2 regions of the Micromonospora sp. NPDC003241 genome follow, and region 1 is predicted to be linked to the other one. Evidence: riboswitches for the same ligand, from Rfam matches in the RefSeq annotation. Region 1 holds a riboswitch; the other holds the start of a gene.
What was found. A riboswitch is a leader RNA that binds a small molecule or an ion and turns the genes downstream of it on or off. The one in region 1 is predicted to bind cobalamin.

Region 1 (5,368 bases):
GTACTCCTGGGTCACCTGGAACTCCACCGCCAACCGGGTGCCCGGCATCGCCGAGATCACCGGCGACACCGGCTCCCGGGTCTGGAAGTCCACCGGACCGTGCTTGACCTGCACCACGACGTTGTCCCGGAAGCTCCCGTCGAGCGGGGCGAAGGTGTCGTGGGCGGCGCGGGCACGGTCGGTGGAGCGGTCCCGCCAGTCCTGCCGGTGGTTGTAGACGAAGGCCCGCCAGTGCACCACGCCGCCGTACGGCGCCAACGCCTCGGCCAGCACGTTCGCCCCGTCGGCGTGGTCGCGGCCGTAACTGAACGGGCCGGGCTGCCCCTCCGAGTCGGCCTTCACCAGGTAACCGCCGAAGTCCGGGATGCGGGCGTACACCCGGGCGGTGGTCTCGGCCCACCAGGCGCGCACCTTCTCGTCGAGCGGGTCGGCGGTGGGCAGGCCACCGACCATCACCGGCGCGGCGAAGTTCACCGACAGGTGCACCCGGATGCCGTACGGACGCAGGTCGTCGGCGATCTCGGCGACGTCGTCGAGCCGGTCGGTGAGCAGCCGCGCCTCGGTGGCGTGCACGTTGACGTTGTTCACCGACACCGCGTTGATCCCGCACGCGGCCAACAGTCGCGCGTACGCCCGCACCCGCGCCCGGTCCGGGTGTGCCCGGCCGTCGCGCCAGAGGATCGACCCACCGGCGTACCCGCGCTCGACCTGGCCCATCACCGGGTGCACGTCGACGTTGTCCCAGTGGTCCAGCATCCGTCGCCGCATCACCGGCCGGTACGCCCGCGCCGGATGCGGTGCGCCGAACGCCGACTCGCCGAGCCGGACGACGTGGAACAGTCCGTGGAGCAGTCCGGCCGGCGCGTCGGCCAGTACCACCGTGACCTCACCGTGGCGGACGACCGCGTACCCCTCGTCGCCGAGCGGCCCACCCCCGGCGGCGGCCAGGTCGGCCCGCGCGGCGTCGAGGACCCGTCGCGTCCCGTCCTCGTCCACGACGGACGGTGAGCGGTCGGACGGCTCGGTCGCGGGTGCGGTCCCGCCCGGACGCCCGGCGGTCTCGGTCAGGGCGAGGACGAGGTCGGCGGGGGGGCCGTCGGCGCAGCGGCGGACCGTGCCGCCGTGCGTGGCGCAGGCGAGTCGGACCTCGTGCAGCACCGTGTCGACGAGCTGGCCGTCGCCGTGGACGAGCGTGTGCCGGGAACCGACGGCGCGAAACGCGGCCGGCGGCAGCCAGGCGGGATGGACGTCGGTCGGGTCGGGGCCGGTGAGCTCCGGGCGAATCCGTCGCATTGCGCAAATCGTAACCATCTTGATCGATGCGTCAAGGTCCTTCCGGAACCTTTCGGCCGGCTCCGACCAGAGCGTCCAACAGCCGGGCCAACTCCGCCGGGGTCCGTGGCCGGGCACCGGCCAGGTCGGGTACGCGGTCCAGCAGCCGGTGCACCACCGGCGCCCACGCCGGAGTCAACGCGGCACCGTCGAGCAGGTCCCCGCCGCCCAGCTCGGCACCGGTCACGCCCTGCCGGATCCGGCCACCCGCCACCAGCACCCGCTCGTCGGCCCACCGGTATGCCAGGTCCACGTCGTGCGTGGCGAGCAGCAGCGTGGTGCCGGCCCGGTGCAGGGCGTCGAGCGTCCGCAGCAGCGCCTCCACCCCCGACGGGTCGAGCCCGGCGGTCGGCTCGTCCAGGATCAGCACCCGGGGCCGCAGCGCCACCGCCCCGGCGATCGCCACCCGCTTGCGCTGGCCGTACGACAGCAGGTGGGTGGGGCGGTCGGCGAGGTCGGTGATCTCCAACGCCGCCAGCGCCTCGGCACAGCGCTGCCGCACCTGCGCGTCGTCCAGACCGAGGTTGACCGGCCCGAACGAGACGTCCTGGAAGACGGTCGCGGCGAACAACTGGTCGTCCGGGTCCTGGAGCACCAGTTGTACCTGCTGGCGGACATCGAGCAGCCCGGCCCGGGTCCGACGCAGCGGCACCCCGCCGACCAGCACCGTGCCCGCGTCGGCGGCCAACGCGCCGACCATCAGCCGGAACAGGGTCGTCTTGCCACCGCCGTTGGGCCCCAGCACGGCCATCCGCCGCCCGGCCGGCACCCGCAGGTCGGCGTCGGTCAGCACCGGCCGCTCCGCCTCGTACCCGAAGCTGACGCCGCGCAGCTCCAACAGCGGCGGGTCGCCGACCTCGCGCAGCTCCGGGGGCGGGTCGCCGCTCATCCGAGCGCCACCAGCAGCCGGGTGGCCAGCACCACCGCCGCCAACAGCAGCACGGTGACCGTCAGGAACGCCGCCGACGGCCGACGGACCTCGGTGCGTACCGCCAACGAGCCGGTGTAACCGCGCAGCGCCAACCCCTCCTCCCAACGCCGGGCCAGCGAGAACGCCCGGACGAAGACCGCACCGGCCTGCCCGGCCAGCGACCGGTAGGTGCTGGCCCAGGTCCGGTACCCCAGCCGGGCCGCCTGGGCCTGCCGCACCGCGTGCACGCTCTCCAACAGCAGGAACAACATCCGATAGATCAGCGCGGCCACCTCGGTGACCGCGCTCGGCACCCCGAGACGCTGCAACCGGGGCAGCACGTCGGCGAGCGGCGTGGTGGCGGCGAACAGCAGCAGGCAGAGCAGCGCGGCACAGGCCCGACCGGCGGTCGCGGCGGCCGTCGCCAGCCCCTCCGGCGCCCACCGCACGCGCGTCGGGCCGGAGACCGCCACCAGCATCGGCACCGAGCCGGTCAGGATGAACAACAGCGGGGTCCGGGCCGCCCGGACCAGCAGGCGCGGCGGCAGCGCCGCCGGCCCGAGCAACGCCGCCGCCGCGGTCAGGCCCACCACCGCAGCACCCGGCCACGGTGGCAGGAGCAACGCGCACCCCAACAGGCCCAGGGCCAACAGGGCCTTCTCCGCCGGGTGGCGGCGCCGCCAGGGGCTGGCGTACGCCGCCACGTCCAACGCGAGCACTAGTCGGTGGTCTTCTCCCCGGTCGCGGTCTGCTCGCCACGCAGCCGCTGCCGGGTCCGGGCGACCCCGAAGTAGTAGCCGAGGAACCCGGCGCCGAGGGCGGCCTGGAGCGCGAACAACGCCGACTCGATCTCGCCCGACGGCGGCTCGTAGATCGAGCTGAACCACGGCTCGTAGTCGGGGTGGTCGTTGACGATCGCCTCCTCGGCGAGGGCGTCGGCACCGGTGAACGGCTCCTCGCCGCTGCCGAGCCCCAGCACCAGCGGCGCCACCGCCAACGCCACCACGGCGAGCAGCAACAACAGGTTGGTCCGGCCGAACGACTTCACGCCACCGCTCCCTGGGTCGTCGGGGCCGGACGGCGCAGAATGCCGAGCCGGCGCAGTTCCTGCGGGCTCACCCGGACCAGCAACCGCACCACCAGGACGGTGAGCAGCCCCTCGCTGATCGCCAGCGGGATCTGGGTGACCGCGAAGATGGACCCGAACTTGGCCAGCGCGCCGACGAAGCCCGAATCCGGATCGGGGAAGGCCAGCGCGAGCTGGGCACTGGTCACGCAGTAGGTCGCCAGGTCGGCCAGGGCGGCGGCGAAGAACACCGAGATGCCGAGGCCGCCACCGAGCCGGCGGATCAGCGCGTACACGCCGAAGGCCACCCAGGGGCCGACGATGGCCATCGAGAAGACGTTCGCGCCGAGCGTGCTCAACCCGCCGTGGGCGAGCAGGAGTGCCTGGAACAGCAGCACGATCGTGCCGAGCACACTCATCACGGGGGCTCGGAACAGGATCGCGCCGAGACCCACACCGGTCGGATGGGAACAGGAGCCGGTCACCGAAGGGATCTTCAGCGCCGACAGGACGAAGGTGAACGCCCCGGCCGCGCCGAGCAACAGCTTCGCGTCGGGGTTCGCGCGGACCTGCTGGACCAGGTTGCGCGCACCGTGGATGACGAACGGTGTCGAGACCGCGAACCATGCCGCCGCCTGCACCGGTGGTAGGTAGCCCTCAGCGATGTGCATGAGTCGACCTCCCCTTCCAACACCTCGTGGACGAGATCACACGTCGGGGTCGGTCTCCTGGCTCCCGGATCGTCGCGAACTCCGGCCTTCCCAGGTCCTCCACGGACCCAGTGGCGTACAAGTCGGAGTGAACTCCCCGGTCACAGTGGCGAGGGCCGCGCCGGTCTCACACCGGCTTCCCATTACCGCGACGGCGCGACGTTATCCGTTCCGCGCACCGGCGCACAAGACTCGTCGATGCCCCAGCGGCCGTACTCGGGTGAAGAGTGCCGTTTGTCACGACGATTCCCGGGTAGACGCCAGATCCGTTGCGAGAAGGGGGCCGGCGGGTTGGACGAGAACGAGTTCATCGAGTCCGTGGCGAACCGCACCGGCGCGTCGACGGAGCAGGCGACCGCCATCGCGCGCGCCACCCTGACCACGCTGGCCGAGCGGATCGACGGCGGCGAGGCCCGGGACCTGGCCGACCAACTCCCGGAAGGGCTGCGGGCGTACACGTTCGCGCCCAGCGAGACCGCCGAACGGTTCGGGCTCGACGTGTTCGTCCAGCGCGTCGGCGGCCGGGCCGACGTCGACCCCGACCTGGCCGAGGCCGGCATCCGGGCGGTGATGGACACCATTCGGGGTGACGTCGCCCCCGCCGACTACGACGACGTCATCGCGAACCTGCCGGCCGAACTGTGGCAGGTGGCCAACCCGGCGCCCTCGTACGACGCGCAGCGCGACCGCGGCTAGCGGATCACCGCCCGGTCAGGTGGGGCGCCGGCTCCACGTACACCGGCAGGTGATCGCCGGCCTGCGCACAGAACAGGGCGACCTCGTACGCCATGTCCCCGACCTCCGCCGAGCCGTCGATACCGACGGTGAGGATCGCCCCGTTGCCGGCGGTGGCGTGGAACAGGAACGCCCGCGACATCTGCACCACCACCTGGTGCAGCTCACCCTCACCGCACAGTCGGGCAGCGGCCAGCCCCAGCGCCTGGAGCCCACAGACCACACTGGACAGTTGCTCGGCGATCTCCTCGTCGATGCCCCGCGAGGCCCCCAGCATGATGCCGTCCGGGGAGAGCACCACCGCGAACTTGGCGCCGGGCACCCGATCCACGATGTCGTCGAGCGCGGCGTTGAGGTTCTCGGCGGTGACCAGGGCATGGGTCATAAGGGCGCTGTCCTCTCGTCGAAACTCCTACGTTCGTACCAGAGAAGACCCGGCGTCAGGGGGCTGACACTCCCCCTGATCCTGTTCCCTGATCCCCCTAACGTACGACGACGCTGGTCACCCTAATCGGACGGGTCGGACGGCTCGATCACGCCGGGAATCGCTCCTCTGACCGACGGTAATGACCGCTCAGGACGACAGCACCGGACCACGCAACCCCACCAGTCCGG
Region 2 (5,368 bases), on a different contig from region 1:
GCCGCCGACGTTCGTCGTGGCGGTGGTGCGGATGTCGAGGTAGGCGTAGAACGAGACCGAGGGGGACATCGCCGTGGCGTTGAACGCCAGCGTCGCGGCGTTCGCCGCCGGGGTGTGACTGGCCCAGCTACTGGACGCGGTCTGCGACTCGGTGCCGAAGACGCTGGCCGCGAAGGACCCGGTGCCGTACTCGCCGTCCGTCCACGCGGCGAGCGTGGAGGTCGTGCCCAGGCCGAGAACCAGGGCACCGGCGAGTACGGCACGGGTCCGGCGGAGCCGTGGTGTCCCGGCCGGCTTTCGACGGTTGACCACGGCCACCACCTATACGGATTCGGCGAGGAGCTGCCAGGTTTCCGTCACCGACGTGCCCTGCACCAGTCCGGAGCCCGCCGTGACGACGAAGCACAGGAACACCGGCGAGCCGGGTGTCGTGGGTGGAGTGCCCTGGGTCAGGTTGAACGACAGCGCGCCGGTCACCGAGTCGAGCGCGGTGCCCTGGGCCACGATCCAGGTCGGAGTCGTGGGCGTCGGGCCGCAGTCGCCGAAGGTCGGCACGGTCGCGATGCCGTAGGTGAGGCCGACGAAGGTGGGCGGCGCGGGGGTGGCCGACGCCACCGTGACGGTCGCGTCGTACGTCGTGGCCGCGGTCAGGCGAACGGCGAACGGGGCCGCGACCACGTCGTCCGGGCTCATGTTGTCGAAGCCGGTGCTGAAGGCCAACGACGCCGCCGTGCCGGCCGTCGGATGCTCGGCGTAGGTCGTGCCGTCCGTGCTGCCTTCCATGCTGAAGCTACCGGCGGTGAACGTGCCCGAGGCGTACTCGGAGTCGTTCCAGGCGGCGAGGGTGATCGTCGCGCCGAGGCCGAGTGCGATCCCTCCGGCCAGGATCGCCTTGAGCTTGCGACGGTTTCCTCGACTGCTCGACTCGCCCGTCGTCATCCCTGTCGCTCCATTCACCTTTGTCCTCCTCGTGCATCCCCGTTGGCGTGCTGTCACGCAGGGACACGATAGAACTCCAATGCGGACAAGTCGGTCATAAAGCCTAAAACTTCACGGAGGTGTATCGACCAGTATCAAGTGAATCGAATTCGAGTCGCGTTGCCGCTAGCATCGCCGGATGGCAACACGGCTCGTACAGATCAACATGAAGGCCCGGGACGACTCCGCGCTGGGCGGTTTCTGGGCGGAGGCCCTCGGCTGGGGGATTTCCAGCGAGGAGCCCGGCGTCACCAACCTCGAACCCGAGGGCGTCGCCTATCCCGACCCGATCGCCGTCTTCGTCGACCTCGTCGTCTCCCCGGAACCCAAGACGGTGAAGAACCGCGTGCACCTCGACCTCGCCACCACCTCGGCGGACCACCACGCCGCGACGGTCGCGCGCCTGAAGGATCTCGGCGCCACCCTCGCCGACGTGGGCCAGGGCGACGTCCCGTGGACGGTCATGGCCGACCCGGAGGGCAACGAGTTCTGCGTCCTGGACCCCCGACCGGCCCACCGGGACGTCGGACCGGTCGCCGCCGTCGTGGTCGACTGTGCGGACCCGCGCGCCATGGCCGACTTCTGGAGCACCGCCATGGACTGGCGTCCGCACGAGGTGACCGACCGCCGAGCGGTCCTGCGCTCCGCTGCGGACGTGGGTCCGTACCTGCAGTTCCTGCGCACCCCCGACGTGAAGACCGGCTGGAACCGGGTCCACCTCGACGTCCGCCCGTACCCCGGTGACGACCCGCAGCGCGAGGCGGCCAGGCTGCGGGCTCTCGGCGCCACCACCGTGGACGTGGGCCGCGACGATCTGCCGTGGACGGTCATGGCCGACCCGGAGGGCAACGAGTTCTGCCTCCTCGCCCCCGGCTGACGCACCCTCGCGCCGTCGGGGTCAGTGGCCCGCCGGCTCCCAGCGGTCCCGGTGCACCGCTGCCCGCCAGGGACGGCGCTGCCGCCAGCCGTGTCGTTCCAGGTCCGGCACCTGCTCCAGGTGGGTGACCGGACCCAGGCACAGCCAGGCCACCGGGCGGACACCCGCCGGGATCCGCAGCAGGTCCCGCACGAACGGTTCCCGGTAGAACGACACCCAGCCCACGCCGAGCCCCTCGGCGGTGGCCGCCAGCCACAGGTTCTGGATGGCCAGGCACACCGAGTACAGGCCGGCGTCGGCGATGGCGTGCCGACCCAGCACCGCCGGCGACCCCCGGTCCGGGTCGTACGTCACCACGACCGACAGGGTCGACTCCCGCACTCCGTCGATCTTGATCCGGCCGAACCGGCGCGCCTCCTCCCCGTCGAGGGTCGCGGCGAAGACGTCCCGCTCCTGCTGCACGTGGCGGTGGAACTCCGCCCGTAGTGCGGGGTCGCTGACCAGGATGAAGTCCCACGGCTGCGACAGGCCGACGCTGGGCGCGGCGTGCGCGGCGGCCAGTACCCGATCGAGGGCCTCGGCCGGAATCGGCGCGCCGGTGAACTGACCGCGGACGTCCCGACGGGCGTGGATGACCTCGTACACTTCGCTGATCATGGGCAGGCTCCCGCTGCGCTCCAGGCCCTGGCCACGGCGCAGGGCAACCAGGCGCGAGGCCGGTCTTCGGACTTCCGGATCGTCACCTCACCGCCCGCCTTCCCAGCCCGGCAGGGCCAGTGGCTGCGCGTGACGCGCGTGGGCGGCAGCTCCCCGGTCACCGCGGCGGGCCCGTGCCGGACTCTCACCGGCTTCCCGATTCTCCCCACCACGGGTGGGGCACCTCGCAACAGTTCGTGCCGCCGAGCACCCTACCGGACACCGTCGTCCGTCGGCGCTGCCGGAAGATCGAGTCACTAGTCTCGCTGTCGTGACCTCCGAGACCACACCCCTGCGGCAGCTCGCCCTGGACCAGCTCCGAAAGCGGACGAGCGAGAAGTGGCGTGCCTACCCGAGCGACGTGCTGCCGATGTTCGTGGCGGAGCTGGACGCGCCGCTGGCCGGGCCGGTCGTCGACGCGATCACCGAGGCCGTCCGGCGCGGTGACACCGGCTACCCCGCCGGCACCGACTACGCCGAGGCGCTCGCCGACTTCGCCCGCGACCGGTGGGACTTCGACGGCATCGCGGTGCAACGCACCACGATGGTCCCGGACGTGATGAGCGGCATCGTCGAGGTCCTCGACGTGATCTGTGGCCCGACCGACGCCGTCGTGGTCAACTGCCCGGTCTACGCGCCGTTCTACCAGGTCGTGGGGCGTACCGGTCGACCCATCGAGGAGGCTCCGCTCGGCGAGGACGGCCGGATCGAGATGGCGGTCCTGGCCGAGGCGTTCCGACGCGCGGCGGAACGTGGCTCCCGGCCCGCGTACCTGCTGTGCAGCCCGCACAACCCGACCGGCACGGTGCACACCGCCGACGAACTCGCCGAGGTCGCCGCGCTGGCGGGCCGCCGTGGTGTCCGTGTGGTGGTCGACGAGATCCATGCGCCGCTGGTGCTGTCCGGGGCCAGGTTCACGCCGTACCTGAGCGTGCCCGGCGCCGAGAACGCCTTCTCGGTCATCTCCGCGTCCAAGGCCTGGAACCTGGCCGGTCTCAAGGCCGCCGTCGCCATCGCCGGACCCGCCGCGGTCGACGATCTCGCCCGCATCCCCGCCTGGGTCAACGAGGGGCCCAGCCACGTCGGTGTGCTGGCCCACGTCGCCGCCCTGCGAGACGGTGTCGGATGGCTCGACGCCCTCCTGGACGACCTCGACGAGAACCGTTGCCTCCTCACCCGGCTGCTGGCCGACCACCTTCCGGCGGTGCGGTACCGGCCCGGAGAGGGCACCTATCTCGCCTGGCTCGACTGCCGCGCCCTCGGCCTCGGCGACGACCCCGCCGCGACCTTCCTCGACCGCGGACGGGTGGCGCTCAGCCCCGGCCCGGTCTTCGGCACCGGCGGCGCGGGACACGCGCGGTTCAACCTCGGCACCACCCCGGAGTTGGTCACCGAAGGAGTACGACGAATGGCCGAGGCGCTGACCTGACGCCGGTGGCACGGCCGGCCCGACGACGCGACGGGTTGCTACCGTGGTGAACATGTATGCACCCGAGGATCGCACTGCGAAGGCGATCATTCGGGACACCGCTCTGGAACTCTTCGGCGAGCAGTGGCCGGCGGCGGCGTCGCTCAAGCAGGTGGCGGAGCGCGCGGGAGTCTCGCAGTCGCTCATCATCAAGCACTACGGGTCACGGGAGGGCCTGGTCGCCGCCGTGGACGCGCACGTGCTGGGCGTGCTGGGTAACGCGCTGGAGGCGCTCGCCGAGACGGCCGGTTCCGGTCCGCCCGACGGTTTCCTCGCGTCGGCCGACGCGCTGTCCTCTCCGGCGGCCACCCGGTATCTCGCGCACCTGCTCGTCGGCACCACGTCGCGCTCGGTCGAGGCGTACCGGATGGTGCAGGGGTTCGCCGACTCGCTGATGAACCGGATGGCCGACGCGGGCGCGGTCGCCCCGGACGTGGACCGGGCACAACTCGCGGTCGTGCTGCTGGCCCACGAGCTGTCCATCATTCTGCTGCGCGACCGCATCACCGACGTGCTCGGCACCGATCCGATGGGTCGCGACGGCCTCCGGCGCTGGTGGGACACCATCGATCGGCTGTACTCCGGCACCGCGATCCAGGACCCGGTTCCGGTCGACGGCTGAATATCGCCTGCGGGTCGGGCTGCTTCGTGGGGCCCTGGACGACCCTGGCTCGACGGGTGCACAAACGTTCACTATGCTGAGTGATAGTTCACCAACCGTCCCCGAGCGAACGGCGGCTATGCCCACGACCACGACGACGTCCAGCCCGCCGCGCGGCCCGGTCTCGCGGCTCAACGACCTGCTCGTCGCGCCCGGGGCCACGCGGGCGGAGAGTCGGCTCAGCTACCTCACCGCAGGTGTCGGCGCGACCGTCGCCGGGGCCGTGGGCGCCGCTGCCGGCTACCCGGTGCCGATCGTCCTCCTGCTGACAGTGCTCGGGTTCGACCTGTTCGGTGGTGCCGTCGTGAACGCCACCGTGTCGGCATCGAGGAGGTTCCACACCGGCGCCGACGTTGTCCGGCGACAACTGGTCTTCGTGGCGGCCCACGTCCACCTGCCCGTCGTCGCGTTCGTCCTGCCCGCGTACCCGTGGTCGACCGCGATCGTGCTCTACGCCGGCACCCTCGCCGCCGCCGTGCTGATCGCCACCGCCGCACCGGCGCTGAAACGCCCACTCGCGTTCGCGGCCGCGACCGTGCTGCTCGTCGCGGCGGTCACGCTGTCACCGGTCCCGACGGCACTCGCCTGGCTGGCACCGATGCTCATCCTCAAACTCCTGCTCGGACACCTGCTGCCCGGCTCCGCGACCACGGAAGGGACGTCATGACCGAGACCGGAGAGACCCGCA

Region 2: it holds a riboswitch for cobalamin, as region 1 does, so the genes downstream of both, bluB (5,6-dimethylbenzimidazole synthase) here and ACWDVW_RS22860 (energy-coupling factor ABC transporter permease) in region 1, are expected to answer to the same signal.

The regions. Positions count from the first base shown of each region.
Region 1 is NZ_JBSFSO010000032.1:28,990-34,357, forward strand. Features, by position in the region: gene ACWDVW_RS22840 (alpha-glucuronidase) at 1-1,293, opposite strand, end outside; gene ACWDVW_RS22845 (energy-coupling factor ABC transporter ATP-binding protein) at 1,325-2,221, opposite strand; gene cbiQ (cobalt ECF transporter T component CbiQ) at 2,218-2,961, opposite strand; gene ACWDVW_RS22855 (energy-coupling factor ABC transporter substrate-binding protein) at 2,961-3,290, opposite strand; gene ACWDVW_RS22860 (energy-coupling factor ABC transporter permease) at 3,287-3,979, opposite strand; cobalamin riboswitch at 4,010-4,184, opposite strand; gene ACWDVW_RS22865 (DUF2267 domain-containing protein) at 4,310-4,714, shown strand; gene ACWDVW_RS22870 (roadblock/LC7 domain-containing protein) at 4,719-5,138, opposite strand.
Region 2 is NZ_JBSFSO010000007.1:94,760-100,127, reverse strand. Features, by position in the region: gene ACWDVW_RS08340 (SipW-dependent-type signal peptide-containing protein) at 1-312, opposite strand, end outside; gene ACWDVW_RS08335 (SipW-dependent-type signal peptide-containing protein) at 322-939, opposite strand; gene ACWDVW_RS08330 (VOC family protein) at 1,118-1,855, shown strand; gene bluB (5,6-dimethylbenzimidazole synthase) at 1,877-2,512, opposite strand; cobalamin riboswitch at 2,553-2,754, opposite strand; gene ACWDVW_RS08320 (MalY/PatB family protein) at 2,823-3,980, shown strand; gene ACWDVW_RS08315 (TetR/AcrR family transcriptional regulator) at 4,033-4,641, shown strand; gene ACWDVW_RS08310 (hypothetical protein) at 4,760-5,347, shown strand; gene ACWDVW_RS08305 (hypothetical protein) at 5,344-5,368, shown strand, end outside.